DNA from 4 places in the Peribacillus sp. FSL E2-0159 genome. Region 2 is predicted to be linked to each of the others. Evidence: riboswitches for the same ligand, from Rfam matches in the RefSeq annotation. Region 2 holds a riboswitch; each other region holds the start of a gene.
The links. Region 2 has a riboswitch for cobalamin ahead of NYE63_RS27920 (ABC transporter substrate-binding protein). Riboswitches for the same ligand answer to the same signal wherever they lie in the genome.
Positions count from the first base shown of each region.

Region 1: another riboswitch for cobalamin. It lies ahead of metE (5-methyltetrahydropteroyltriglutamate--homocysteine S-methyltransferase); the one in region 2 lies ahead of NYE63_RS27920 (ABC transporter substrate-binding protein).
Region 3: another riboswitch for cobalamin. It lies ahead of NYE63_RS12540 ((2Fe-2S) ferredoxin domain-containing protein); the one in region 2 lies ahead of NYE63_RS27920 (ABC transporter substrate-binding protein).
Region 4: another riboswitch for cobalamin. It lies ahead of nikA (nickel ABC transporter substrate-binding protein); the one in region 2 lies ahead of NYE63_RS27920 (ABC transporter substrate-binding protein).

Region 1 is NZ_CP152053.1:795,519-802,850, reverse strand. It holds gene bcp (thioredoxin-dependent thiol peroxidase) at 1-96, opposite strand, end outside; gene NYE63_RS03940 (potassium channel family protein) at 159-578, opposite strand; cobalamin riboswitch at 822-1,014, shown strand; gene metE (5-methyltetrahydropteroyltriglutamate--homocysteine S-methyltransferase) at 1,159-3,465, shown strand; gene NYE63_RS03930 (acyl-CoA thioesterase) at 3,462-3,938, shown strand; gene NYE63_RS03925 (ABC-2 family transporter protein) at 3,983-4,768, opposite strand; gene NYE63_RS03920 (ABC-2 family transporter protein) at 4,773-5,564, opposite strand; gene NYE63_RS03915 (ATP-binding cassette domain-containing protein) at 5,612-6,619, opposite strand; gene NYE63_RS03910 (hypothetical protein) at 6,770-7,090, shown strand; gene NYE63_RS03905 (glutamate-1-semialdehyde 2,1-aminomutase) at 7,235-7,332, shown strand, end outside.
Region 2 is NZ_CP152053.1:5,702,176-5,709,507, reverse strand. It holds gene NYE63_RS27945 (DNA topoisomerase III) at 53-2,245, opposite strand; partial or broken gene NYE63_RS27940 (DNA topoisomerase III) at 2,501-2,763, shown strand; gene NYE63_RS27935 (hypothetical protein) at 2,818-2,982, opposite strand; tRNA gene NYE63_RS27930 (tRNA-Arg) at 3,461-3,534, opposite strand; partial or broken gene NYE63_RS27925 (polysaccharide deacetylase family protein) at 3,914-4,598, shown strand; cobalamin riboswitch at 4,685-4,860, shown strand; gene NYE63_RS27920 (ABC transporter substrate-binding protein) at 5,034-5,999, shown strand; gene NYE63_RS27915 (iron ABC transporter permease) at 5,962-7,017, shown strand; gene NYE63_RS27910 (heme ABC transporter ATP-binding protein) at 7,024-7,332, shown strand, end outside.
Region 3 is NZ_CP152053.1:2,551,562-2,558,893, forward strand. It holds gene NYE63_RS12515 (ATP-binding cassette domain-containing protein) at 1-716, opposite strand, end outside; gene cbiQ (cobalt ECF transporter T component CbiQ) at 735-1,511, opposite strand; gene NYE63_RS12525 (energy-coupling factor ABC transporter substrate-binding protein) at 1,498-1,809, opposite strand; gene NYE63_RS12530 (energy-coupling factor ABC transporter permease) at 1,811-2,554, opposite strand; gene NYE63_RS12535 (hypothetical protein) at 2,575-2,745, opposite strand; cobalamin riboswitch at 2,728-2,924, opposite strand; cobalamin riboswitch at 3,126-3,317, shown strand; gene NYE63_RS12540 ((2Fe-2S) ferredoxin domain-containing protein) at 3,467-3,835, shown strand; gene cobJ (precorrin-3B C(17)-methyltransferase) at 3,851-5,506, shown strand; gene NYE63_RS12550 (sirohydrochlorin chelatase) at 5,525-6,457, shown strand; gene cobK (precorrin-6A reductase) at 6,454-7,224, shown strand; gene NYE63_RS12560 (precorrin-8X methylmutase) at 7,237-7,332, shown strand, end outside.
Region 4 is NZ_CP152053.1:2,407,627-2,414,958, forward strand. It holds gene NYE63_RS11915 (patatin-like phospholipase family protein) at 37-957, shown strand; gene NYE63_RS11920 (hypothetical protein) at 1,350-1,625, shown strand; gene NYE63_RS11925 (MFS transporter) at 1,991-3,289, shown strand; gene NYE63_RS11930 (D-glycerate dehydrogenase) at 3,311-4,297, shown strand; gene NYE63_RS11935 (aspartyl-phosphate phosphatase Spo0E family protein) at 4,795-4,962, opposite strand; cobalamin riboswitch at 5,557-5,746, shown strand; gene nikA (nickel ABC transporter substrate-binding protein) at 5,901-7,332, shown strand, end outside.

The DNA.
Region 1 (7,332 bases), 920 kb from region 2:
AATGTATTTCCCCTTAAAATCCGATAGCGATACCATTTCGCCATTGTTTGCAGGGAGTTTGAAATCAGGTGCTGTTTCTCCAATTTTAACAGTCATATTGAACCCTCCATTTTTTTCATTATGGTAAGAGTACCCAATAATCGAAAGAAAAACAACTTTCATTTATCCCTCCTATCTTTCTGCTCCAGATCGATCACCGTCCGAATCACGAACGCTGCCGGCAGTGTATACCCGATGAAAGCCTGAATGGTAGCTATCATCCTGCCCATGCCAATTGGGGCTATATCTCCATACCCTACAGAAAACATCGTCATCGCACTAAAATAAAAAGAAGTCTTCAACTGTTCATAGAAAGTGCCATCCAATCGATTGCCCATATCAAGAATCACCGAATGATTCTGAAGCTCGTATAATAAATAAATCAGTGCAAACCCAACTAATATCGTCGCATATAAATTGCCAAGCCAAAGCATATCCTCCAGAGAAAATTTCTTTCCTCCCGACTCAACAAGAAATAACGTACGAATGCTCATCACCATACAAAAAATGATTCCTGCAATCAAGATGTAGAAAGTCATCCCCCACGCCCCATTTCAAAACGCCACTCTCTTTATACATACTCCCTGTCCAAACAATATATTCTTTTTTAGGAACAGACCTCATCCTTATTCCCCCACTTCCAATTAACGGTTACTTTTCCCGAATCTTTTTTCCATGTTGACCCTTTTGGTCGGATATGTTACGATTGTCTAAATTTTTATAATAGTTTTTATTTTATAAATCTTTGACCTGCAAACAGTTATCAAGGCAGGTTTTGCAAAATTTCATATGTGGAAATAGGTTCCTAATTTTCATTAGGATTAAAAGGGAAGTCCGGTGTAATTCCGGCACGGTCCCGCCACTGTAATGGGAATGTTAGCGCCATCCAATATGCCACTGATCAAAGGATCGGGAAGGCCCGCCGCTAATGATATTCCCTAAGTCAGGAGACCTGCCTATTTCGACAACACTGTTTTAACCTACGGGAGATAGGGAGGTGTTAGGGACCTTATAATTGTAAGGGGCATTCTGAATGCCTCTTTATTTTAAGCATTTCTAACTTTCTCTTTTGACGGTTAGGGATGCTTTTTTTTTGTTCAATCAAATGAATTTAGGAGGATGGGAATTTTGAAAAGCAGTAGTTTGGGTTACCCCCGAATCGGGGAAGATCGTGAATGGAAACGTACATTAGAAGCTTACTGGTCCGGTAAAATCGATGAAGCAGAATTTACGGCACAACTAAAAGCCATCCGTTTAGGCAACTTACAAAAACAGAAGAAACGGGGCATAGATATCATTCCTGTCAACGACTTCACTTTCTATGATCAAATGCTGGATATGTCCGTCATGTTCGGTCTTGTTCCTGAACGTTATTCAGCTTATGAAGGCGGAATCGTTCCCCTTTCCGTTTATTATTCAATGGCTCGCGGAAACAATGATGAAGTCGCTTCCGAAATGACGAAATGGTTCAATACGAACTATCACTATATCGTCCCTGAATTAAAACTGTCACAGCTGACTTTAACAGAAAATAAACCACTTGCAGCATATCGGGAAGCCAAGGAAAAGCTAGGGATTGAAACGAAGCCCGTGTTGATCGGACCTTATACTTTCATCTCCCTTTCCAAAGGCTTCAATAAACAAGAAATCCCTGGCATCATCCTGAGCCTGCTTCCCCTATACACGCAAATCCTGCGGGAGTTGGAGCAAGAAGGCGTGAAGTGGGTTCAAATGGACGAACCTTCTCTTGTTTCATCCATTTCCAAAGATGATATGCAGACAGTTACTTACCTCTATGAAAAACTGAATGAAGCAGCACCAAACCTGAACATCATGCTACAAACATACTTTGATGCCGTGGAACATTATCAAGAAGTCATCGAATTACAAGTCCAAGGAATCGGTCTTGATTTTGTACATGATAAAGGGAAGAATCTAAGTAATCTTGAAGCATTCGGTTTCCCGAAGGACAAAGTGCTTGCTGCAGGTGTGATTGACGGAAAAAATATTTGGCTATCTGATTTATCGAAAAAAATCCAATTGATCGAGACACTTAAGAAAAAGGTAGCCGAAGACCAAATTTGGATTCAGCCCTCTTGTTCCCTGCTTCATGTACCAGTGACCGTTCGTAATGAAACCGCCCTTTCAAAAGAAGTGAAAGAGGCCCTTGCTTTCGCTGATGAGAAACTTGAGGAAATCACACTCTTGGTCAAAGGGAATAATCAAGGCTTTGAAGCAATCGCCGAAAAAGTCGATGCAAATAAATTTACGGTTCAAACGTTAGCAAGTTCAAATGCACGGAATCATGGGAGTGTACATTCCAATGTCGAAAAGGTTAAAACCAGGACCGCCGGCCGTCAGCTTCCATTTAAAGAGCGTTACCAAAAACAACAGGAATTTTTCAAATTGCCTTTTCTTCCTTCGACTACGATCGGTAGCTTTCCGCAGACATTTGAAGTTAAACAAGCACGCGGGAAATTCAAAAGAGGAGAATGGACCGCTTCGCAATATGAAACATTCGTTAACGAAGAAATCGGCAGGTGGATCGAAATCCAAGAAGAAATCGGTTTGGATGTTCTCGTTCACGGAGAATTCGAACGGACGGATATGGTTGAATACTTCGGCCATAAGTTAGGCGGATTCGTCTTTCTAGAAAAGGGTTGGGTACAATCCTATGGATCCCGCTGCGTGAAACCACCAGTCATCTACGGCGACATCCATTTCATCGAACCGATGACAGTAAGGGAAAGTGTATACGCACAATCCCTTACGAAGAAGACGGTAAAGGGAATGCTTACAGGTCCTGTTACAATTTTGAACTGGTCATTTGTCCGTGATGATATTTCCAGGGAGAATGTTTGCTATCAGCTGGCGCTCGCTTTAGAAAAAGAAGTCATTGCATTGGAATCCGCAGGAATTAAAATGATTCAGGTTGATGAGCCTGCACTTAGAGAAGGTCTGCCATTGAAAAAAAGCGATCGCGACGAGTATTTAAACTGGGCTGTAAATTCATTCTTGATATCCACATCAAGCGTGGAGGATACAACCCAAATTCACACGCATATGTGCTATTGCGACTTCAACAGTTTCATGGATGTCATCTCCTCCCTCGATGCCGATGTAATTTCCATCGAAACATCCCGTAGTCATGGGGAGCTTGCTTCGGCATTCGAGGAAAAAACATATGAAAAAGGCATTGGCCTGGGTGTGTATGATATTCACAGCCCGCGTGTGCCGGCAGTGGAAGAAATGGTCGATATGATTGAACGGGGCATCAAGGTATTGGATAAAGACCAGTTTTGGATCAATCCCGACTGCGGCCTGAAAACAAGGGGTATCCCGGAAACCGTCGCTTCCCTGAAAAACATGGTCGAAGCAGCAAAAATCGTCCGTGAAAACCTTTTAGCTAAACCAACAGGCAAATGATTGAAAAGAACGTTTCCCATCCAACACAGCAGTCACGGACTTTTTTAACCGACCTTGTTTTTCCGCCGGATACAAATCATCACAATACCATTTTTGGCGGAAAAGTAATGGCCTATGTTGATAAAATAGCCTGCATTTCAGCTATGCGTCATTGTCGAAAACCCGTTGTGACTGCTTCAAGCGACTCTTTTGATTTTTTGGCCCCCATCAAGACAGGGGATGCGATCAACCTTGAAGCTTATGTCACCTGTGCTCATCGCACATCAATGGAGGTATTCGTAAAAGTGGAGCGTGAGAACCTTTTAACAGGTGAAAAACAGCTTACGGCACGCGCTTTTTTAACGATGCTGGCCATTGATGAAGACGGTAAGCCGACAAACGTACCTCAGGTCATACCGGAAACGGAAGAGGAAAAGCAGCAATATGCTCAAGCACAAGCAAGATATATTAAAAGAAAGAAAAAACGGAACTAAACAAAAAAACCCCTTCAACATGAATGATGTTGAAGGGGTTTTTTTTAGTTCCCTGCCCCGCGGTACCTCTTCACTCCCTGATTCCATATGAAAACGGATATCACGAAAAAGGCAACCCCAATTACAGGTGTGGCAAATGCATATGCATACCACTCTTCTTTTCTAAGGAAATAAGATGCCGGATAGACACCAACAAACGCGAATGGCAGCACCCATGTAAGGACAAAACGGATGACCTTATTATAAATATCAACAGGATAGCGCCCGTAGTTCCCGATATTGTACATCATTGGCATGATGGATGTTTTCGCATCCGACCAGAACCCAATGCTTGCTATCGCAACGAAAATGGCTGCATAAGCGAGGGCCCCTCCTATTGCAAAAATGATGAAAAGAATCGGGTCATACCACGCAAGCTGCAGATCTAATGAAATCCCCGAATAGAATATAATGATCAAACCGGTGACAACACCAAATAACGCTTCTAGCTCGATTCTTTCTAAAATAACTTGAAACAGGCTATGTATCGGTCTTGTTAATATCCGGTCCATTTCACCTTTGACAATATAGCGGTCATTAAAATCCCAGATGTTGAAAAAGGCAGAAAAAAGGGCGAATGGTATAAGGAAGAATCCATAAATGAATATGATTTCTTCACGGCTCCAGCCGCTTAAAAATTGGGTATGTCCAAAAACAACTAAGATAAATACCAGATTCACGACCTGATTCAGCAGGTCAGATAGGATTTCCATGAAGAAATCGGCTCTATATTGCAATCTTGTTTTCATATATTGACTCACATATTGAAAAAACATCGATACATAAAACATCCCGTCAACCTCCTTGAATAATCAGCTGTTTTTTTGCGACTATCCATAAAAGCTGAATCGGTATTATGAGAATGATGCACCAAATTAACTGCTGTAAAAGCGCCATGCCAATTTCGCCTGAACTGTACCCGTTCGTAAATATCATGCTTGGTACATAGCTGATCCCTTGAAAGGGCAAATATTTCATCACTTCCTGCGCCCATATCGGATAGAAACTGATAGGCAGCAGCAGACCGGAAAATAAATCAACGATAACCCTTTTAGCCCGGATCAATCCGGCATTATTATATAAGAAAAAGGTAGTGATTCCCGTCAATAAGTTAATTTGTGTATTGATGATGAAGCTGAACACCAAGGAAATGCCGAATATCACCCACGTAGCCGGCTCGTGCGGCAATTCGATAGGAAAAATGAAAGCTACCAGCAGCATTCCTGGAATCGAGAAGAAGAAGAAACGGAATATCCCTTCCCCAAGTCCTTGCATCGTTTTCATCCCTAAATAGTTATAAGGCCGGATCATTTCAATAGCGACCTTGCCGTCTTTAATTTCAGTGGCGATTTCGCGGTCAATATTATTGAAATAAAAAGCGCGCGCCATCCATGCAACCGCGACATAGGTTGTCATCTGCATACCTGAAAGTCCTTCGATGGAGCTTTTTTCTCCATATATCGCATTCCATAAGAAATAATAAGCACCGATATTAATGCTATAAATTAAAATGCCGGTATAATAATCCGTTCGATACGCAAGCATCATTAAAAAACGCATGCGGATCATTGCAAGATACTTCCCCATGGCCCTCCCCCTTCTTGATAGACACGTTGTTTCTTAATGATAAGAAATCAGACAGTGCCTTCTTCGTAAATGTTTCGAACAATCTCTTCAATGGAAGTTTCATGGATTTTGATGTCCTTTATTTTAAAATGAGATACGACAGCCGAAACAAGCTGTGAAATATGATCACTTTCTTCTTTTAACAAGGCAATGTATGTTTGATTTTTCTCATCATAAACCCAGTTAGAGGTAAATGGGAGCGCTAATGATTGCAATTCATTCAATTCGATCGGCTCGAGGAATTGAAAATGGATCTGTTTTTCCTCAGCCCAGTTATCTTTTAAACTCTGCAATTCACCATCATAAATGATTTGTCCTTCATCAAGCATGATTACGCGCTCACATAATGCTTCAATGTCTCCTAAATCATGGGTAGTCAAAAGGATTGTCGTATTATATTTTTCATTGATTTCTTTCAGGAACTCACGAATCTTCATTTTCACGAGTACATCAAGTCCAATCGTCGGCTCATCTAGGAACAGCAAAGGCGGATTGTGGATCAAGGCTGCCGCAAGCTCACAGCGCATTCGCTGACCAAGTGAGAGTTTACGCACTGGTTTGTCCAGCAAAGGTCCGATATCAAGCGTCTTGATGACATGTTCCATATGATCGTTATATTGTTCATCCGTTACCTTATAGACCTTTTTTAGCAGCCTAAAGGATTCCTGAACCGCAATATCCCACCAAAGCTGTGAGCGCTGACCAAATACGACTCCGATTGTCTGAGTGAACTTTTCCCTTTCTTTATGTGGATTCATGCCATTGACCGTGATTTCACCTGCTGTCGGTTCCAAAATCCCTGTCAGCATTTTGATCGTGGTCGATTTCCCTGCACCATTTTCCCCGATATAAGCTACCATCTCACCCTTTTTTACAGTAAAATTGATATCATTGACGGCAGGGACGATTTTATAATTTCTGGTAAGTAAATCCCGGAAGGCACCCTTTAGCCCTTTACGGCTTGATGCCGACTTAAATTCCTTCCGAAGCTGTTTCACTTGAATTGCATCACTCATCCTGTTACATCCTCCGTAATCTCTTGTCCTAATGAATTAGTTTATCCAACCTAACCTTTTTAGACAATAAAAATGCTTGGATGCCATATACCATTTTCAGGGAGAAATAATCGTTGTACCAGATACATATATAAAGGAGACGAGTATGCTATGAATATCAAAAGATTATTACTATCCCAAATCGAAAAGGTCGTTATCGACCTCCGATATGACTTCCTTTATGAAGATGAATACGGGGAATTGTTATGCCAGGTCATCCAAAGGGATTCCAGCGGATCGATCGAAAGCACCCCCATAAGTTTCCACCTTCATATTAATGAAGAAAAAGGAACCGGTCACCTAATCTATTACCAAGCCCAGGGCGAAATGAACCGCCAATCCTTCGACATCGAAAACCCTGCCACCATCTTGGCCATTCTAACTTTCATAACCGAAGTTTTGGGATGCGGCCCCATTTCCCAAACAAAATGATGGCCCGGAATCCGGATGCTTCTAGGGCTGCAGCGGTTCCATCAGGGGACGAATCACATTTACCAGCCTTCCACCCCAGATTTACGGACGGAAAAGTGCTATGATTAAGAGGATATATGTTTATATTTATAGGAGGTTTTAAGATTGGATTTTAGTAATTCGGAGCTTTTACATAAAGAGGCATTGGAACATATCGTTGGCGGGGTTAACAGCCCATCCCGTTCTTACAAAGCCGTAGGCGG
Region 2 (7,332 bases):
AAATCAACATGTGTGCATTTTATAAAGGATAGAAGTGTCCTTTTATAAATTATTATTTATCTAAATTAAACCCTTTTAATAAGTCCGCAAATGGATTATTAATCGGTTCGGCTTCTTTTTCCTGCTCTTTTAAATACTTCTGAACGGAACGTTTATCCACTTTTCCACCAGACTCTTTTTTACGTCTTGCTTCAAAAGCAGATAGTTTCTCGCGGTATCCGCATTTACATGTGAAGATTTGACCATCGCCTTCACCACGTAGTTCCATTTTCTTTTTACATTGTGGACAGCGTGCATTCGTTACACGGGCGACATTCTTTTTATGGCCGCATTCACGATCTTGGCAGACGAGCATTTTGCCTTTTTTACTATTCACTTCAAGCATTGGCTTACCACAGTCTGGACAAGATTTCGTAGAGATATTGTCATGTTTATATTTTTTGTCACTCGTTTTAATTGCACTGACAATCTCTTTTGTGTAATCTTTCATTTCATTGATGAACACGTCTTTTTTCAGTTTCCCTTTTGCGATTAGCTCGAGCTTTTGTTCCCACTCAGCTGTTGTTGCAGGAGATTTTAGTTTTTCTGGCACTAAATCTAAAAGCTGACGACCCTTAGATGTGATATAGATTTCCTTACCGCCACGTTTTTCGAATAAGAACGAATTAAATAATTTATCGATGATATCAGCACGAGTGGCTACTGTACCAAGTCCTCCAGTCGATTTTAACGTGTCCACAAGCTTTTTATCATTTGTTTTCATGTATTTCGTGGGATTTTCCATTGCTGATAGTAAAGTCGCCTCAGTAAAGCGTGCTGGGGGCTTTGTTTGGCCTGACGTTTGAGTGATTATTTTTGTCTTTAATACATCGTCTTTTTCAATACGAGGTAATAACTGCTCTTTTACATCATCTGTTGATTCTTCATCATCAAAATGGTTTGCATAAACTTCTTTCCAGCCAGAATGAATCACTGTTTTTCCTTTAGCGATAAACTTTTGATCCCCGATTTTCGTTTGCACTGTTAATTGCTCATATTCAAATGCAGGGAATAAAACAGCTAAGAAACGTTTCACGACAAGGTCGTAGATTTTGCGTTCTTTGTCAGTGAAGGATGAAATATTTACATAACCTTCAGTTGGAATAATGGCATGGTGATCACTCACTTTACTATCATCCACAAACCCTTTTGACACTTTAATAGGTTTACTTAACACTTTATTTGCAAGAGAACGATATTCACCTACAGCACACGCTTTTAAACGCTCTGGAAGCGTACTAACGATATCAGATGATAAATATCGTGAATCTGTACGGGGATAAGTTAAGGCTTTGTGTTGCTCGTACAATTTTTGCATAATGTTCAATGTTTCTTTGGCAGAATAGCCAAAGAGTTTATTCCCATCACGTTGTAACTCTGTTAAATCATATAGACCAGGTGCGAATGTTTTCTTTGCTTTACGGTCAATGGAGACAACAGTCGCATCTTTACTTCCCAGTGATTTCACGATTGCGTCGGTCTTTTCTTTATTAAAGCTGCGACTATTCCCGTTTGCATCTTGCCACGTTAAATTAAGTCCATCTGTTTGGGCTTCGATTCCATAATAGGTTTGAGGTTTGAAATTCGCAATTTCCTCTTCACGTGCTGCAACCATTGCAACTGTTGGTGTTTGAACACGTCCACAGTTTAATTGTGCATTAAATTTTGTTGTTAAAGCACGAGTTGCATTTAAACCGATATACCAGTCTGCTTCCGAACGTGCTACTGCAGAAATATACAAGTCTTCATAAGCTTTACCAGGCTTTAAGTTATTGAATCCATCTTTAATAGCTTTATCTGTTACAGAAGAAATCCAGAGTCGTTTGATAGGCTTATGAACTTTTGCTTTATCAATAATCCAACGTGCAACTAATTCTCCTTCTCTCCCTGCATCAGTAGCCACAATTACTTCATTTACATCACTGCGATTTAATTGTGTTTTAACAGTATTAAATTGCTTTCCTGTTTGTTTCATGACAACTAACTTCATGTGTTCAGGAAGCATAGGAAGGTCTTCCAGTTTCCATGTTTTATATTTAATATCGTATGCCTCTGGATCTGCTAGTGTAACTAAATGTCCTAATGCCCACGTAACGATGTATTTATCGCCTTCTAAAAACCCATTGCCTTTTTTATTACACTTCAATACATTTGCGATATCACGTGCAACTGAAGGCTTCTCAGCAATTACCACACTTTTTGACATTTGTTCAAACTCCCTTACTAACTATTTACCGTCTAATATAACATAATTTCAAGGAGGAAATTGCCCCATACACTCCTATTTAGAGGACATAATAGACATTGCTTGTTTGAGAATTTCAACTTCTTTTTTTTAGCGTGTATTTTCTCTGGAAATTTCATTAACTTTTTTAGGAGAAATTGTAGTTTCTATATTTGAATAAATCTTAAAGTAGGAGATATTCCATATTCGTCCCCGTCAGGAACGAAATGTCCTGATTGCGGCCACAAAAAAAGTGTTTCACGTGTAACAAATTCCAGATGCCCGCAATGTCATAAAAGATGGAAATGCGCGGTCAAGGAGAAGCACAGACATTCACCTGTAAATGCGGTTTTCACGAAAAACTATCTTCTTACAATAAACGAAGAGGGCAAAATAAAAATCAAAAAGTATCCAAAAATGAAGTATCCAATTATATGAAAAAGCAAAATAAAGAAGAGCCGATCAATACTGCATTGGCGAAACTGAAATTCGATAAATAAAAGTAAAAGGATGGAGCAATCGCTCCATCCTTTTTCGGTATATTACTGCTTCGACTAAATTTCATTCAGTACGGTGCCATGTAATTCATATTCAAGTGTTTTGTCAGTGTGTGTGTGTTTATCCGAATCTACTCGTATGAGCGTACTGAATGGCTTTTGATCACCCGGACTGAAAATTGCTTCATCATTCTCTGGATTCCATAGGCTGTAAATACTCATGATCGTATCTCCCTCCTTTGGATGAGAAGACTAGTAATTCCCATGTTTGATTATCATCCAACTCTTCAATTGACTCTAACGCTGATCACCGGGACTAAACACCGCTGCGTCATTCTCTTTGTTCCATTGGCTTCTGATTGTACTCATTATGCACTATCATCTCCTTTGGTGAGAATGTCTTACAGTATTTGTATACCCGGATTAGACAGGTTAAAACATATATTTCAAAAAAAGACATGATTAATTTTTTTACTTTCAAACAGTTTGTATTGTTGTTTGCGAATTTTCCCAACCTTTATGCATAGTTTTTTGCGAGGATTTTCTGCAATCGGATTTTTTGATATCTATATGGCTTGATGAAATAATTTAGCTTTGAGACCTGCGTTTTCTCCATCAAAAAATCAATTGTTCTTAACTAACAAAAAAAACCCCCTGTTACTCCGCGGAAGAACCGCTTGTAACAGGGGGTTATAATTAGCGTCCCAGATAGGAATCGAACCTACGACCTACAGCTTAGGAGGCTGTCGCTCTATCCTGCTGAGCTACTGGGACATATATTAAAGTCGACGACTTATTTATTATATTTCTTATAGGCAAACTTTTCAAGCTAATAGCACATACTTATGAAAAAAAATCCTCATGAATGTTTAGCGTGTCGCTAAGCTCTATTGTTTCCTCTTTTTTCATTAAATGGAATACTTTATTGTTTACTGATTTCCTGGTACTATTATACTATAAAAAAATCAGGAGAATGATAGTGAAAAAATATAGAGTTTTAAGGATGGCGGCATTGCTGGGGATTTTGATTTTAACTGGATGCTCACAAGGGATTTTAGAGGGGATAGGCACAAAGACGGCTGCACCGATTGCGGAAGATGACATTGAAGTGGCCGAAGCGGCTGAGAATGGGACCGGGCAGGATTCGGGGGGCCAAATCGATACGGGAGACTGGATAACGGCCGAGTCCCCGGTCCAGCTCCCGCAGCATTTCTCAAGGTAATGGCCTCCGGGTTCCAAGGGAGGAATTCCGATCACAGATGGTTTGGCTTCGGGAGAATGGTTACTATACATTATCCCCTGAAGAAGCATTCCTCGTTTTAACCGAGAATCGGATGCCAAGTGAGAAGTGCGTCTGGCTTACTTTTGATGATGGTTATACAGATAACTACACGGAGGCTTTCCCGATATTAAAAGAAAATGATATGAAAGCAACTGTCTTCATGATCGGGAAGTCCATTGATAAAGGTCATCACCTGACTGAAAATCAAATGGTGGAGATGAGCAGGAATGGGATTTCAATCGAAAGTCATACTTTCAACCATTTGGAGCTGAACCGCATGACGGCAAATCAGCAAGAAGCGGAAATGGTTCAATCGAAGGAGCTATTCGACCGTATCCTCGATCAGGACACGACAGTGCTTTCTTATCCGGTTGGCCGTTATAACGAAGAGAGTCTCTGGCTGTCAGAAGAAGCTGGATACAAGATGGCAGTCACTACCGAACCTGGGGGGGCTTTAAGGGACCAAGGGGTGCATGCCCTGCATCGAGTTCGGATCTCACCTGGGTTATCAGTCGAGGGGTTTGCTGCACTGATTGAAAATGCTTCAAATCATTGAAGGTGGACGGCTCATTTCGTACTTGTTCAGAAAAATCATATAATAATCGATTCTTACATGGTGTATAATGAGGGCAGTGAAAATTATATACATATGAACGATTTGGTGTCTTAATGACTTAAAAGGGAAGTTGGTGAAATGCCAGCGCGGTCCCGCCACTGTATATGGGAGCTGACGGCTGTGTACCACTGTATGAGATATGGGAAGGTGCCGTTGACGATGACCATGAGCCAGGAGACCTGCCAGAATTCGTACACCTGTAACCTACGCGGATGGGAAGGTGTGTGGCAGACCCAAGAGTCCGTAATGATATTGTTGCCATGCAAGCATCTTCCGTTTAACGGGAGGTGCTTTTTGTTTTGGAGGCATCTTCCAGGATTGCGTTTTCTTTATTAGGTGGGAAGAAATTAAATGAAAAGATTGTGGGGAATGAAAATGAAGAAAATTTTTGGTCTGATACTGTTGATGTTGATTACTGCAGGCATGATGGTCGGCTGCAGTGACGCTACTGATGAAGGAAAAGAAAAACAGCAAACGAATCATGCTCAACACGAAGCTTTCCCGATTACGATTAAAGATGCGACAGGGGAAAAAGTAACGATAGAACAAAAACCGAAGAAAATCGTTTCGTTGATACCAAGTAATACGGAAGTGGTCTTTGCACTTGGTTTGGGCAAAAAGGTCGTTGGTGTGTCCGACAATGATAATTACCCGGAAGAAACGAAAGAAATTGAAAAAGTTGGCGGAATGGAAATGAACACGGAGCTGATTGTCTCCATGAAACCTGACCTTGTTCTTGCGCATGCATCAAGTGCCCATAATTCAAATGAGGGTTTACAGCAGCTTAAGGATGCTGGAATAGATGTCCTCGTAGTCAATGATGCACAAAGCTTTGACCAAGTCTATGAGTCTATTGAAATGATTGGACAGGCAACGGGAGAACATGATAAGGCAAAAGAAATCGTTGCGGATATGAAAACGAAGCTCAAGGATATCCAGGAAAAGACCAAATCCGTAAAGGAAGAGGATAGGAAGACCGTTTTAGTGGAAGTTTCGCCTTCACCAGAAATATACACACCTGGAAAAAATACTTTCATGAATGAAATGCTTAATATTATTTCAGCGGATAATGCTGCTGCTGAATTGGACGGTTGGGCAAAAATTGATGAAGAGTCGATGATTGCTGCAAATCCGGATGTCATCATTACAACGTATGGTTATTATACGAAAGATTCAGAAAGTGAAGTGACGGCCCGAAAAGGATGGCAAGACGTAAATGCTGTTAAGAATGACCAAGTCTTTGATGTCCATTCTGACTTGGTGACCCGTTCCGGTCCACGCTTAATAGAGGGAGTAGAGGAACTTGCCAAATCAGTCTATCCGAACCTATTTGACAACTAAATGGACGTTTGCTTATTTGATTGCGTTGTTATTTTTGTTATTCGCAATGACGATAGGCATTTCCTTTGGTTCGGTGCCAGTACCGATTCCCGTACTTATACAAATAATCGGCAAGGAGATTTTCCATTTACCGATAGCTGCTGATCCGGATGAAATGCTTACGAATATCGTGATGAACATCCGCTTGCCGCGTGTGTTGCTTGCTGGTTTGGTTGGGGCATCACTTGCGATTGCGGGTGCAGCATTTCAAGGACTGCTCCGGAACCCGCTCGCTGATCCTTACACATTAGGTATTTCATCAGGAGCATCAGTCGGCGCCGTAATGACAATATTCTTGAATATATCACTGCCATTCATCGGTTTATATACTCTTCCGGCATTGAGCATCTTATGCTCAGTGCTCACGATGCTCTGCGTACTGACTTTTGCAAAAAAAATGGATCGATCGATGAAAGTGGAAACGATCATTTTAACAGGAATCATTTTCAGCTCGTTTTTAAGTGCCTTCATTTCATTGATGATTGCGCTGACGGGTGATGAATTAAGACAAATCATCGGCTGGCTGATGGGAAGCGTTTCAATGCGCGGATGGAATTATATTGCAATCATTTTGCCATTTTTTATTATTGGTTCGTTGACCTTGATGGTGAATACAAGCGAATTGAATGCGATGACTTTCGGGGAAGACCGGGCAAAACACTTAGGTGTGAATGTTAAGCGGCGGAAAATGTGGATCTTGATAGCCGGTTCGATTTTGACAGGAGCATCCGTTGCCGTTTCCGGGACGATTGGCTTTGTTGGCTTGGTCATTCCTCATTTTGTCCGAAAGATTTGGGGACCTGACCATAAACATTTGCTTCCGTTGTCATTGCTGGTAGGAAGCGGATTCTTAATATTGGCGGATTTTGCAGCACGGTCGATCATTGCCCCATCGGAACTGCCGATCGGGGTGATCACCTCACTTATCGGGGCGCCTGCATTTGCTCTGATTTTATTAAAGAGACGGAGAGAAGGGTAAAAACGGATGCTTGAAGTTAAAGGATTAACAGGTGGGTATGACAACAAAGCTGTTTTGGACTCTGTCTCTTTTGATGTACATAAAGGGGAATTATTCGGGATTCTTGGTCCTAATGGCAGCGGAAAAACGACGCTTTTAAGTATGCTTAGCGGGGTGCTCGATTATAAGGGCGGAAGCATACGGATAAGAGGGAGGGATTTGAAGGATTATTCGTCTAAAAAACTTGCACAGGTCATTGCTGTGCTCCCTCAACATTCCTCATTAGCCTTCTCCTATACAGTAAAAGAGACGGTCTCACTTGGGCGATATGCCCAT
Region 3 (7,332 bases), 2.7 Mb from region 2:
TGCGCTTGCAGCAAAACGTCTTCATCATGGAAAACGGATACGGGGTCCCCTTGGTATATGACCTTACCATCGTTCATGACCACGACTTCATCAGCCCATTGATAAGCTAAATTAACATCATGAGTTGATAGGATTATCGTTTTGTCCTGGTGGTGGATACTGTCCAGCAGAGCCATGATCTGCTTTGAGAAATAAGGATCCAATCCAGCGGTAGGCTCATCCAAGAGCCAGACATTGGGTTCCATGGCGAGTACCCCTGCAATGGCGACACGTTTTTTTTGCCCTAGGCTCAAAAAATGGGTGGGTCTGTCTTTCAGTTCGGTTACTTCCGTTTCAGCCATTGCCCAATTTACTTTCTCCTGGACTGCATTTCTATCCCAACCTAAATTCATCGGTCCAAACGATATATCCTGTTGTACATTTGCGGAAAAGAGCTGCGAGTCGGGATCTTGAAAAACGATCCCGACTTGCTTTCGTAATGATAATAATGCCTTACGGTCATATTTCATTTTCTTGCCCTTAAATCTGATCTTTCCTGCTGTAGGTTGTAAAAGACCATTTAAATGCAGGAATAAAGTCGATTTGCCGGCACCATTATTTCCTAATAACGCTATCTTTTTACCATGTTGAATCGTTAGCGAAAGATCGTTTAAAGCGAACGTTCCATCTGCGAATTGATGGGTGAGGCCTTCTATATGAAAAATATGCTCGTCCATTCTTGGTTTGCCTCCAATTTACAAAAATCCATTAATAAAGATTAAGCTTCCTAGTATTACAATCGCGATCAGCCAATTGCGTGCGGAATAGGTGAAAGTATCCTCGATAAAAGAAAGGTTCTCTTGATAGCCTCTTGCGTTCATCGCCATCGTCAAATGTCCAGAGCGCTGCAATACTCCTAAAAATAATGATGAGATTAGTAATCCGAGAGATCGAATGCCTTTCCTTAACGAACCATACCCCAGCCGTGAAGCTTGTGATTGGTGAATGGCCAAAGCTGTATCTAAAAAAATAAAGATGAAGCGATAGGTCAGCTCTATTAAATCGACCAATAAGGAAGGCACTTTAAGTTTTCGCATCACCGATAGGATGACGGTAATGGGTGTAGTCAAGGTAAGGAAATATAAACAGCTGATGCTGCCTAATACGACAGTGATCAAATTGATCACTGTACCTATGCTGTCATCGCTGATGAATATTTGCCAGTTCCCGACCTTCCAGGACCACCATATATTCGAAATCGAAGTAAATTTGCTTGTAAAAGAAAAAAGGATGGTAATTGTTCCTGATAGTATAAAAAATCCTGGTAATAGCAGTAATTTAAGATAATAAGAAAGCGGGATTTTTGCCGCAAAAATGATTAAAGCGCTCATCACCGTAAAAGTGATGAGCGAAACGGTCATATCCCTTACCGTTAACGAAAATAGCAATAGGGAGAGTGCAAAAACCATCTTTTCCAACGGATGTACATCCTTTAGCCCATTGAAATAGGCATATTTATCAATGAGTAACATGCTTCGATTTTTCGGGGATTTCTTGTTTGGTTTGTTTATTTCTTTGTCTCGTTACACCTATGAAATAACCAATGAAACCAGCTCCGATCGCAGCTTGCAGCGCAAATAATAAGCTTTCGGTTTCTGCACCTGGCGGCTCCCAAATACTGTTGAACCATGGCTTGTATTGCGGCTGGATTTTAGTGATGGCTTCTTCAGCTTCGCCATCGGCACCGCCAAATTCCGTTCCTTGTTGTGTGATTAACGGTATGGTAGCAAGAATGACGACCAGGAAAAGCAGCAGTAAACTTTTTTTCATGTTAACGGGCCTCCTTAGATAAAACTCGCAGCAATTTCAATTCGCCTAGATTGTATTTTTTCAAGAAATTCATCACGACGACTGTCAATAACCCCTCACTGATTGCCAAGGGAATTTGGGTCAGGGCAAAAATCCCTGCAAATTTACTGAAAGAGGCCATGAATCCTCCTACCTCGGATGGAAAAGCAAGAGCAAGTTGAACGGAAGTCACCACATAGGTTCCCAAATCTCCAAAAGCAGCTGCCAAGAAAACGGCAAGTGAAAAAGACCACCTCAATTTAGTTGCGCCCTTGAAGACGAAGTAAGCAATGAACGGTCCGCAAACGGCCATGGAAAATGCATTGGCCCCTAATGTCGTCAATCCACCGTGAGCCAGTAAAACAGCTTGAAATAACAGAACGATGGAGCCAACGACACTCATGGCCAATGGTCCGAATAAAATGGATCCCAAACCAACTCCGGTAGGGTGTGAAGAACTTCCCGTAACGGAAGGAATCTTTAGGGCCGATAAAATGAATACAAATGCACCCGATAGGCCAAGCATCATTTTTGTTTCTGGGTTTTCCCTTACCTTGGATCTAATGGACCGGTAACCCAAGATTAAAAATGGAAGGGTAACGGCCCACCAGAATATAGCCCATTCAATGGGTAAAAAGCCCTCCATGATATGCATGGCCATTGCCCTTTTTGGGACAAAAAGCAGTAAAATGACAAAATAAATAATTTTCCAATTGGTTCTTTTCATTCTTTCTCCTTTCAACACTTTTAATTTTTCTGATCAATCTTGACAAGAAAGGCGCGCCCAACATAAAAAGCACTTCTCTCAAAGGAAAGAAGTGCGTAATGAACAGGAATTTTGCAGCATAAACCAACCATGGGCCTTTCTGCCTGATCCGCACACCCATCCTCGTAGGTTGAAACAGTTTCACGCTTCATGGCAGGTCTCCTGGCTTTGGTTCATCATCCCATTACATCCTTCCCATCTCATTTGACAGTGGATTAAAGTTAAAGTAATAGGACTTCCCTTTACAGTGGCGGGACCGCTCCGGATTTTCACCGGCTTCCCTTTTAAGCTGAATTCCGAAAAATTCAACACCATAAAACTTATGTAATTATTTAGAAAATTCTCGTATAGTGTACCATAAAGAAATAATTCCAGCTACACTATCTTTTTTTTTTGACTAAGTTTGTTGCAAGGAAAGGCTTGTGGGAAGGATATACACTATTAAACTTTTCTAAACAGTCGGAATAAACTATTGAATTTTGATAAAGTTGTTATATGATAGATAAAGTTAGTTAGAAATGTATATTAAAACCAAATATTAAATTTTAAAAGTGCTCTTGTGTGAATAACCAAGGGATAATAGGGAAATCGGTGAAAATCCGATGCAGCCCCCGCTACTGTAAACGCTGATGAAATTGTCGATAGCCACTGGCATTGTTGCCGGGAAGGGACAAAGTAAAATGAAGCGTAAGCCAGGAAACCTGCTTTTAAAATTGCATGATACTTTTCGGAGGGAAAGGTAGAAGGACTATGACGATTTTGGGAGATTGGGCATTCTTGCCTGGGGCTCCTCATTCATATAGTTTTTTTAAACCTTGACTCTTATGTTAAGGTTTTTTATTTTGCCTTTTCCCTGAACGCAGGAGGAAGAAGATGACTACTTGGAACTTAATGGGTACAAATACACATCTGTTGATTTGTAATGGAAGCAGCTGCATGAAGAAGGGCGGGGAAGAAGTAACCCAAGCGATTCGCGATGAAATTACTTCCAAAGGACTGGATTTGAAAATCCATACAACCAGGACACGGTGTAACGGAAGATGTAAGGATGCCTGCGTTGTGATTGCCTATCCTCAAGGAAACTGGTATCGAGTGGAAACGCCTGATTTCGGTCGCCAAATTGTCAGCCATATTGATGATGGGGAGTTTGTTCCACAAATGATCTACCAATTCAATGATGGGGAAATGACACCGAATCCAGATTTTCCTGCTCATACGGGTATTTCAAAGAACAAATCGTAAAAAGGAGATGTCTTAATGAGTACAAACGGTAAATTATTCGTCGTGGGCTTTGGGCCAGGGAATTTTGAACACATTACCAAACGTGCTGTCGAAGCCCTTCAAGAAAGTGACTACATCATTGGTTATAAAACCTATGTTGAACTCATTCAGGGACTGCTCACAGATCAAACGATTATTAGTACGGGGATGACTGAAGAGGTATCACGTGCACAGGAAGCAGTGAAACAAGCGGAGCTAGGTAAGAAAGTTGCGGTAATTTCCAGCGGGGATGCCGGAGTTTACGGAATGGCTGGGTTGGTTTATGAAGTATTGATTGAAAAAGGCTGGAAAGAAGAAACTGGAGTGGGCATTGAAGTCATTCCTGGCATTTCGGCAATTAACTCTTGTGCATCTTTACTTGGGGCACCAGTCATGCACGATTCGTGTACGATCAGTCTCAGTGATCATTTAACTCCTTGGGAACTGATCGCTAAAAGGGTTGAAGCAGCTGCAATGGCAGACTTTGTCATTGCCCTGTATAATCCGCGCAGCGGCAGGCGGACCAGGCAAATTGTTGAAACACAGAACATTCTCCTTCGCTACCGTTCTCCTGATACACCTGTCGGGTTGGTGAAAAGTGCTTATCGCGATAGGCAGGATATTGTCATAACCAATTTGAAAGATATGTTGAATCACGATATTGGAATGTTGACCACCGTCATTATTGGTAATTCATCCACCTTTTTCTATGATGACAAAATCATCACACCAAGAGGCTATCAGAGGAAATATACTTTGAATTCGGAAAAGCAACCATTGAAGCCGCATCAGCGTCTGCAAAAAGAAGCGGAACCGTGGGCGTTAGATCAAGAAGCCGATTCTGTGCAAGAAGTCTTCATCGAATCTGCTGGAGGAGTTGGATTACTTACAAAAGCACCAGAAAAGAAGCCAGCTTCCTTTGAAATGGCAATGGAAGCACTGTCAAGAGTCAAGGGTCAAACCGTTCAGCAATCCATTGAGCCAATTGTTCAGCAAAAAATGGAGTCGGTATTCGAACTTGCCGTTAGTCCTGGTGTGGCGAATAAACAATTCACTCCCAAACAAATGATGACACTTGCGGAAGTTGTCGGGGAAAAGGGCACTATGGAATACACGCCAAATCATAAAATCGTATTAAAGATTCCAACAACGGATCCGGAAGTCATTACGGGGAAATTGCAATCAGCAAACTTTCTATTATCGCCGATTGGAGATGTACTGACATTAAAAGCCTGTGATTTCTGTGATGGTGAAAAAACGGAATCCATTCCTTATGCGGATGAAATACATCGGGTGCTTGGCGGAATGAAAATGCCCAAGGAACTTAACATCGGTTTTAATGGGTGTGGGATGGCTTGTTATAGTGCTGTGATGGATGATATCGGGATTGTCTTCCGAAAAGGGAAGTTCGACTTATTTCTTGGAGCTAAACCGGTTGGAAGAACAGCCCATCCAGGTCAGCCGGTTGCGGAAGGCATTGAACCGGAACAGCTTGTTGAACTGATTACGGACATTGTCGCGGAGTATAAGCAAAATGCCCATCCAAATGAGCGGCTTTTTAAATACTTCAAACGTTCGAAAAAGATAAAGAATTTTTCTTATCAGGACATCGCTCCCAAAATAAACATAGAGCCTGCGCCTTGTGAAGACTAATCAAGAGGGGGAAAGTAAATGAAAGCAGTCTTGTTCGTAGGACACGGAAGCCGCTTGGCTTCGGGAAATGAAGAAGTCCTTCATTTTATTGAAAATATGATTCCGGTAATGGACGATCGCTTCCTAGTAGAAACGTGCTTCTTGGAATTTGCGGTACCGAATATATCTAAAGGCATCGATAATTGTGTAAAACGAGGAGCTACTGAAGTTATCGTCATACCGATCATTTTATTGCATGCAGGACATTCGAAATTACATATCCCAGCTGAAATAGAGGATGGGAAAACCAAGTATCCAGAAGTGAAATTCACATATGGCCAAACGATCGGGGTTCACCATGATGTATTGACAATCCTGACAGACCGTCTTGAGGAAGCGGGATTCGATACCACCGCTGAACATGCTGAGACAGCAATATTGCTAATTGGCCGAGGTGGCAGTGATGCTGATGCAAATAGTGATATATATAAAATTTCACGATTATTATGGGAAAAATTAAACGTTAAATGGGTCGAAACAGCTTTCATGGGTGTAACGGACCCGCACGTTGATGAAGGTATTGAACGATGCATCAGGTTAGGGGCAAAAAAAGTAGTGATGCTGCCATATTTCCTCTTCACAGGGGTGTTGATGGAAAGAATGGAGGATATGCTTAAAGGCTATCAAGAGCAATATCATGATCGAGAATTTATTTTGGCGAAGTATTTTGGGTATCATCCAACATTACAGAACATTCTCCAAGAACGAGTAATTGAAGCCAGTGAAGGCAGGTCAAGTGGGGATCGTGATTTGGAAAACTATCGTAAACATGTCGAGGAACATGGTCATGCCCACCATCATCACCATCACGACCACGACCACCACCATGATCACGACCACCACCATGATCACGACCATGATCACGGCCACCATCACGATCAAGATGGGCAAGTGGTGGGGACGTCAAAATGATTTTGTTCTTGGCGGGTACAAGTGATGCAAGGGAACTAGCGATTGAGATGCAGCAGGTGGGATTCAAGGTTTTGGCAACTGTTGTAACCGGGTCGGCGGCTAAGAGTTTGCAAGATGCAGGGATATCTACCCGGATTGGCCGATTAACTGCAGAGGATATGACATCTTTAATCTCTGAAAAAGGTTTTCATGCTGTAGTTGATGCAAGTCATCCATTTGCGGAAGAAGCATCCAAAAACGCCCTTAATGGAGCAAAGGCAGCCAATGTTCCTTATATTCGTTATGAGCGTGAAAGCCAACGTTTTCAGAATGATAAATTGATAGTTGTCCGTGATTATGAGGAAGCTGCCAAACTTGCCGCTTCAAAACGGGGAGTCATCATGCTCACGACCGGAAGTAAAACCCTAGCCGTGTTCGCAAAAGAATTGGTTGGGCTCGAGAATACCAGAGTCATAGCGAGAATGCTGCCACGCATGGACAATATGGAAAAATGTGCCCAACTGGGCATTGAACAAAAAAATATCGTTGCGATTCAAGGTCCATTTTCCAAAGAATTAAATAAAGCTCTATATGAACAGTATGGCGTCACATTGATGATAACCAAAGAAAGTGGCAAGGTCGGTGCGGTTGACGAGAAATTGGAAGCCGCGTTGGAATGTGGAATAGAGACGATTATGATATCGCGACCGGATGTGGACTATCAAAATGTACATTCCAGTTTTGATCATGTCATTGCCGAGTTGAATAAACAGCTAAATGAAAATTAGGAGGAATGTAAGATGGATTTTAAAACGGATTTTAAACCACTAACTGTAGACCCGGACAAAATATATGATTATAGCTTTTCAATCATTGCTGAAGAAATGGGCAATCAT
Region 4 (7,332 bases), 2.5 Mb from region 2:
ATAATAATAATAACTCTTATCGAGAGGTGGAAAAAAATGAAAGCAGATGCCGTTTTTGAAGGTGGGGGGGCCAGGGGAATTGCTTTTATTGGAGCGATTCAAGCAATGGAAGAGGAAAAAGTCGAATGGGAAAGACTTGCTGGGACATCAGCAGGAGCAGTAATAGCTGCTCTTTTGGCTAGTGGCTATAAAAGCCAAGAAATTAGAGAACGGTTTAGTGAAATCAATTACTCAAAGATTCGCGGCAGGACAATTCTGAATAGAATTCCCATTTTGGGCTTCTTTTTGGAACTTATGGTTCATCTTGGAATTTACAAAAACGATTATTTGGAATCATGGGTGGATTCTCTTCTTTCAGAAAAAGGGATTAAGACATTCGCGGATCTTCCAGATGGAAAGTTGAAGATAATTGCGTCTGATGTTTCGAATGGCCAGATGCTTATTTTGCCAGATGATTTGGAACGCTATGGGATGTTACCTGCTGATTTAAAAGTTTCAACTGCCGTAATGATGAGTGCCTCTCTACCATTTTTCTTCCGTCCGATTATTTGGAAATCAAAAGACCGGAAAAAATCCTACATTTTAGATGGTGGTTTACTTAGTAACTTCCCAATATGGATATTTGATACAGACAATCCTCGTTTTCCAACATTCGGATTCCATTTTGTGAAAGATGAAGTTAACATAGATCCGGTTATACCAACGCCAATCCACCTTTTCAAAAATATATTTAAAACGATGCTTCAAGCGCATGATTTACGACATATGAACGAAGAAACGATTGAACGTACGATTCAAATTCCTACTGGCGGCATCAATGCAACTGACTTTGAACTGAGTGAGGATGAAATCGACTTTCTCTATAAATCAGGCTATACTTCTGCAAAAGAATTTTTGTCTGAGTGGGATTTTGAACAATATAAGCTCAAACGGATGCAAAGAGTAAAAAATAAGTAGGAGAAACATTACGCTATCGTTTTAAAAGGGTGAAAGAGGGGGACAAGGAGCTGTTTCAACGGCTCTTTTTCTTATTGAACTAACGATCAATAGTTTAATATGATGCATAGCGTCTTGAGCTTAAAAGCAATAAGTGGGAATACGAAATCATAAAAAATTAACATGAGATATTATTTTAGAATTTTTTAAATGAATAAACGGAAATAAAAGATTAAAAAAAGAAAACAATGTTGGAAGAAATATATATACCATATACCATACATGAATTCCCTTACCAGATTCAGGAGATGGATCAATCGAATAAATCGTTTCCGCTATAAATTATTAAATTCAATGAACAGATCCTAAAAGGAGAAGAGATAGGAGTAACTCAATGTCACTGTGAGGAACGGATGATGAGCCATCCTTTCATTCTTCTTTTAAAAATGCTGTTAAAAAATATAGTTATAGTAAATGTGCAAAGGGATGAAATCAGTATTCCAGGTGCTTATCAGGAAGTTGTGGAAACTCCATTAAGATTTATTAATACCAATAGAAAAGTGGATTCAGCAGCGCCAAGCGAACAAGTAATGTCCCACTTTTCTGGTAAACTACATACTGCTTTATCAGGTACGTTTATGGACGTCCCGCATGTAACAGGAGCGCTTGCTTATCTTATAGAAAAATAATAAAAACGTCTCTAAGCCTTTCCGGTAGAAAAGATAGAAATGAAAATGGATCGTGGGCTAAAGTTTGTTATGATTTTACTCTCAAAAAAAGCGGTCTATCAATTTTTCCCACTTGGCATAAACTAGGAATATAATCCTAAAAATAAGAATAAAGATTGACAATCACAAACACTCATAATACGATACTTTACAGAATAAACAGAATTATCTTTTTGTTTTTTTTGTCGCAAAACAAAAACTGAGTTTTATATTATAAAACAAAAACCTCCTTGTATATACATATTATCCAAGCGTGAACTCTGGCTTTTTCTTATTTTGGAAGCGCTGCCAATTATGGCGTTTTATATAACAAGGGGGGATAAGGTATGGAAGCAAGAGTGGAAACAAAGCAAGAAAAGCCATTAAATATTGGCCGGAAATTTCGCTGGACCGTTGTCATCTGGTTATTGATTGGGGGAATAATCAACTATCTTGATCGGGCCAACCTCTCCATTGCAGCTCCCGAAATGATGAAGGAACTCGGACTAAGCGTGACCGAAATCGGGTTGTTGGGAACCTTTTTTTCTTGGAGTTATGCATTAATGCAGCTTCCTTCCGGATGGCTGATCGATCGGTTCGGGACCAAAAAGGTGTATACAATCGCGCTTATTTGGTGGAGTGGTGCGACCATTTTAACGGGAGCCGTTCATAAAATGAGTTCATTTATTGCTGCACGGATTTTACTTGGAGTGGGAGAAGCACCGTGTTTTCCTACGATGGCTAAGATCACATCGTATTGGTTCCCTAAAAAGGAACGAGGCTTGGCAACTGGAATTTGGGATTCTTCGTCCAAATGGGGACCAGCCATTGCACCGCCACTTCTCGTTTTCATTATGGTGACTTTTGGGTGGAGAGCGTTGTTTTATATAACGGGTGTGATCGGCATCATCTTCGCAATCGGTTTTGTTATTTTTTATAAAAATCCTGAAAAAAGCCAAAAACTTTCCGAGGAGGAATTTGAATACATTAAGTCGGAAGGTGGTGGAGTAGAGCAAGGCATTCAATCATCAAAAATAAAATGGGGTTCGTTATTTAAATATCGAAGCGTGTGGGGGATGATTCTGGGCTTCTTCTGTACCATTTGGATCTGGAACATTTTCCTTGTCTTCCTTCCCCTTTATTTGTTTGATGTCCATCATGTCTCACTTAAAGAAATGGGTATATATGCTGGTATTCCTTGGCTTGGCGGAATCTTTGGCAATATTTTCGGAGGATATCTTACTAAAAAATTGGTTGACAAGGAAATTACTACACCTATTAAAGCAAAGCGTGCCTTAATTAGTATATGTGCCATCTCGGCCGCTATCGTTGTATGTGCAGTTCCACTTGTCAAAGGGCTCGCTATTACCTTAACATTACTTACCCTCGCTCTTTGTTTTATTTCTGCCATTACAGGCAGCGCGTGGGCACTTGCCGGTGATATTGCTCCTCCTTCCATGGTTGCTTCCGTAGGTGCAATTCAGAATTTTGGCGGTTATTTTGGTGGAGCCTTTTCCCCTGTTGTGGCAGGCATGATAGTGGATGCTACTGGCTCTTACTCTCTTGCCTTTATATCTGGCGGTTTAATCGCCGGATGCGCCGCAATCTGTTATTGGTTTATTGTAAAACATCCTATTCAAGAATAGTGTAACCGAGGAGGACATAAATTGATGCCAAAAGTGTATATAGCAAGACCAGTACCGGCCGAGGTAGAGGCATTTATTTCGAAGTATTGCCAGTATGAAAAATGGAACGGCCCTGAACCCATTACCAGAAGCCAGCTGTTTAAGCAAATTTCCGATGCGGAGGGACTGCTCATCACCGGAGAAAAAATAGATGATGAACTTATGGACCATGCACCATGTCTAAAGGCTGTCAGCAATATCTCGGTAGGCTACAACAACTTTGATCTAGAGGCAATGAAAAAGAGAAGCATAATCGGTACAAATACACCTGATGTTCTCGATGAAACCGTGGCCGATTTAGCTTTAGCCTTAATGCTCTCAGCAGCCCGTCGTATACCGGAACTGGACAAGTTTGTAAAGGATGGCAAGTGGGGAAATAAAGGCGATGAACCCCTCTTTGGCGTTGATGTTCATGGAAAAACATTGGGCATCATCGGTATGGGGAGGATTGGGGAATCTATTGCAAGACGAGGCAAATTCGGTTTTAACATGGAAGTTTTATATCATAATCGGCGAAGAAAATTCGAAGTGGAGGAAACGCTAAGTACAACCTATTCCTCTTTAGAGCACCTTTTACGGGAATCCGATTTCGTTATTTTAATGGTCCCTTATACTCCGGAGACGAGGCATCTTATGGGACGGGAGCAATTCGCACTGATGAAAAAATCTGCGATCTTTATCAATACATCCCGCGGTCAGACGGTGGACGAAAAGGCCCTCATAGAAGCACTGCGAACTAAAGAAATCCTTGCAGCTGGTTTGGATGTATTTGAACAGGAACCCGTATCGCCTGACAATCCGCTTTTAGCCATGCCGAACGTGGTTACCCTGCCGCATATAGGTTCAGCTACTCATCAAACACGATTTGATATGGCCATGCTTGCGGCGAAGAACCTCGTTGCAGCGGTTACTGGAAGGGAGATAAGCAATGTTGTCCCTGAATTGAAAGGACTTCAGTTACTAAAATAGTAAAAATTCATTAACTCAGCAGAAATATTAGGTTGTCCATGACAATTTAAATGAATCGTTGATATTTGAAAACTCACACCATTCCTAAACTTAGATGAGATAGATTGTTTGTTATTAAATGCAGGACATAAAAGAAAAATTCGATAAAAAGGCATCCATTCATTTTGGATGCTTTTTAATGGGGAGAAAGAATGTGATCAAAATGACCCTAAATAATTTGTTCTACGGCACAATTCCAACAAACAAAATAAAACGAAGAAAACTAAACTAAGAAGCATTAGGTAAGAAGGGATGATCATTTCAATGAATTTTACAGAAAAAATTAGTCCACGAGTCCAAGAAAAGAATACGAGGTGATGAAGTAAAGGAAATATGCTGCATGAACTACACAGTGACTATTAAAAAAAATTTCAAAATAACTCCGAGTGATAGTTCCAGCAGTTGTAATGATCCCATGAGTATTAGTAGAAAAATCAAATCAGGTTTCATTCCTGATTTTAGACATATTCTAAACCATTTGATTCTTTTTCATGCCAAAGTAAATTCAACAGTTTATCTAGTTCCTGGCTTTTATGTAATGTTTTTGGGGAAGAAAATCCATATATCAATCCCGTAGTTATTAATTCTTTCCTCAATATCTCAATTTTTTCATGTAATTCTTCCATACTCTCCAATGTAGAATCCCTCAAGTACTTTCTTTTTTTGTTATGAATCTATTATTACATAAATTAGGTTGCTTTCAAATAAAAAAGTGAGTATTCACTTATAAAAACAGCTTATTCGGGAGGGAGCAATACAAATCTGAAAATGAAAAATCTACACACTATCATTCATATATGTCGTTACAAATAACTGTTTGTATAAGATTATTGCCTCCGTACAAAACGAACCGTTAAAAAACATCAGGATCTTAATTTGATATGGCATAAATTTGTGATAAGGAATATAATTTGTATTAGGTAAACTTTTTGATTTTATTTTCATATAGTTAATATCCATTTTTAGAGAGTTGTAATCGTAAAACCGTATAATATAGGAGAGTTTTTAATATTTGTTAAATTCTTAAGAATAGATAGTTGTTCTCCTTTTTACAAACTGTTTTTAGTTTATTTCTAGGATGGAAATGATTAGTTGCTGAGTTTATCAAAAATTAATTAGAGATGAAACTATTAAAGTGTTAAGGAAGCATCAAAAGGTTTTGACTTAATAATTTTAAGATGGACAAGCACTATATTTTACTATGAAGATGAGGGAAAATTTCATATTTTATTGGAATGGGTATATTCGTTTAATAGCGAATATTTAAAAGGGAAGCCGGTGCAAAATCCGGCACGGTCCCGCCGCTGTATTGGTGAGTCCTATGCAAGAAAGTCACTGGATAATATCCGGGAAGACGCATGGAGATGATGAACCTAAGTCAGAAAACCTGCCCGTTCTAAAAATGCTGTTAAACCTACGGGAGATAGGGAGGTGTTAGAGTGCTAGAAGACGAATTTGTTCTTAAACTATAAGCATTTCTGACCGTTAAATCTGGTTGGAAATGCTTTTTTATATTTCGTAATTTTTCAAATAGATAAAATTCCATAATTGAAGGTGAGAAAACATGTTTTTAAAACGGTCTAAATTATTTCATTCTTTTGTTGGACTACTAGTAATTTTCACAATTTTTGTTACTGGTTGCAGCAACACAACAATAGATCAAGAAAATACATCAGATAAAGATAAACAAAAAGTTGTTACTTTTTCATGGCCTGGGGATATAGGTGACTTAAATCCACACACATATTTTCCGAATGAGTTTTTTTCCCAGGCTATGGTATATGAATCCCTTGTTTATTACGGTGAAGGCGGAGAAATTCAGCCTTGGCTTGCAGAGAGCTGGGATATATCGAAAGATGGAAAAGAATATGTATTCCATCTGAGGAAAGATGTTAAATTTTCAGATGGTTCCCTCTTTAATGCTGCAATCGTTAAGAAAAACTTTGATACCATTTTAGATAATCGCAAACAACATGAATGGGTGGAATTAATTAACCAAATCAAAGGTACTGAAATAATAGATGAATATACATTTAAACTTATTTTGAACAACGCGTATTATCCAACTCTTCAAGAACTAACTTACATCAGACCGTTGAGATTTGTAGGAGAAGCTGCTTTTCCTGACAGTCAAAACACATTTAAGGACGGACTCAAGTCTCCGATTGGCACAGGACCGTGGGTATTGAGCGAATATAAGAAAAATGAGTTTGCAGTTTTTAAAAGGAATGAACAGTATTGGGGTACTAAACCTAAAGTAGATAAGGTGGTTGTTAAAGTCATTACTGACGGTGAGTCAAGAGTATTAGCTTTTGAGAAAAAAGAACTCGACTTTATTTTTGGAAACGGGGTCATAAGCCAAGATTCATTCCAATTTTTGAAGAATTCAGGGCAATATGAAACCAAATTGTCAGAACCTACAGCTACTAGAACGCTGCTTCTTAACTCAAATAGAGAAGCGACTAAAGATCTTAAAGTTCGGTTAGCGCTCCAACATGCTTTTAATAAACAGGCTGTTATTGATAAGATCTTTTATGGTATGGAAAAAAAGGCTGATACTTTGTTTCCACCTATTTTGCCATACACGAAAATTAAAATTGAGCCTTATGAATATGATGCAGAAAAAGCAAAACAGTTATTGGATGATGCTGGATGGAAACAAGTGAAGGGGAAACCATTTAGAGAAAAAGACGGAAAAGAATTGCAATTGGAATTACTGTTTAATAGTACAGACAACATCCAAAAGTCAATCGCAGAATTTACCCAAGGTGATTTTAGAAAGCTAGGAATAGATGTTAAATTGACTAGTCAAGAAACTAATACTTTTTGGACAAATGCATTTCAAGGTGAATTTGATTTATTATTTACATCTACTTGGGCTGTACCGTTTGATCCACATTCCTATTTAGCAGCTATGACGACAAATACGGAAAATGGTGGTCCAGATTATAACGCTCAATTAGGGTTGCCAGTAAAGAAAGAATTAGACCAGAAAA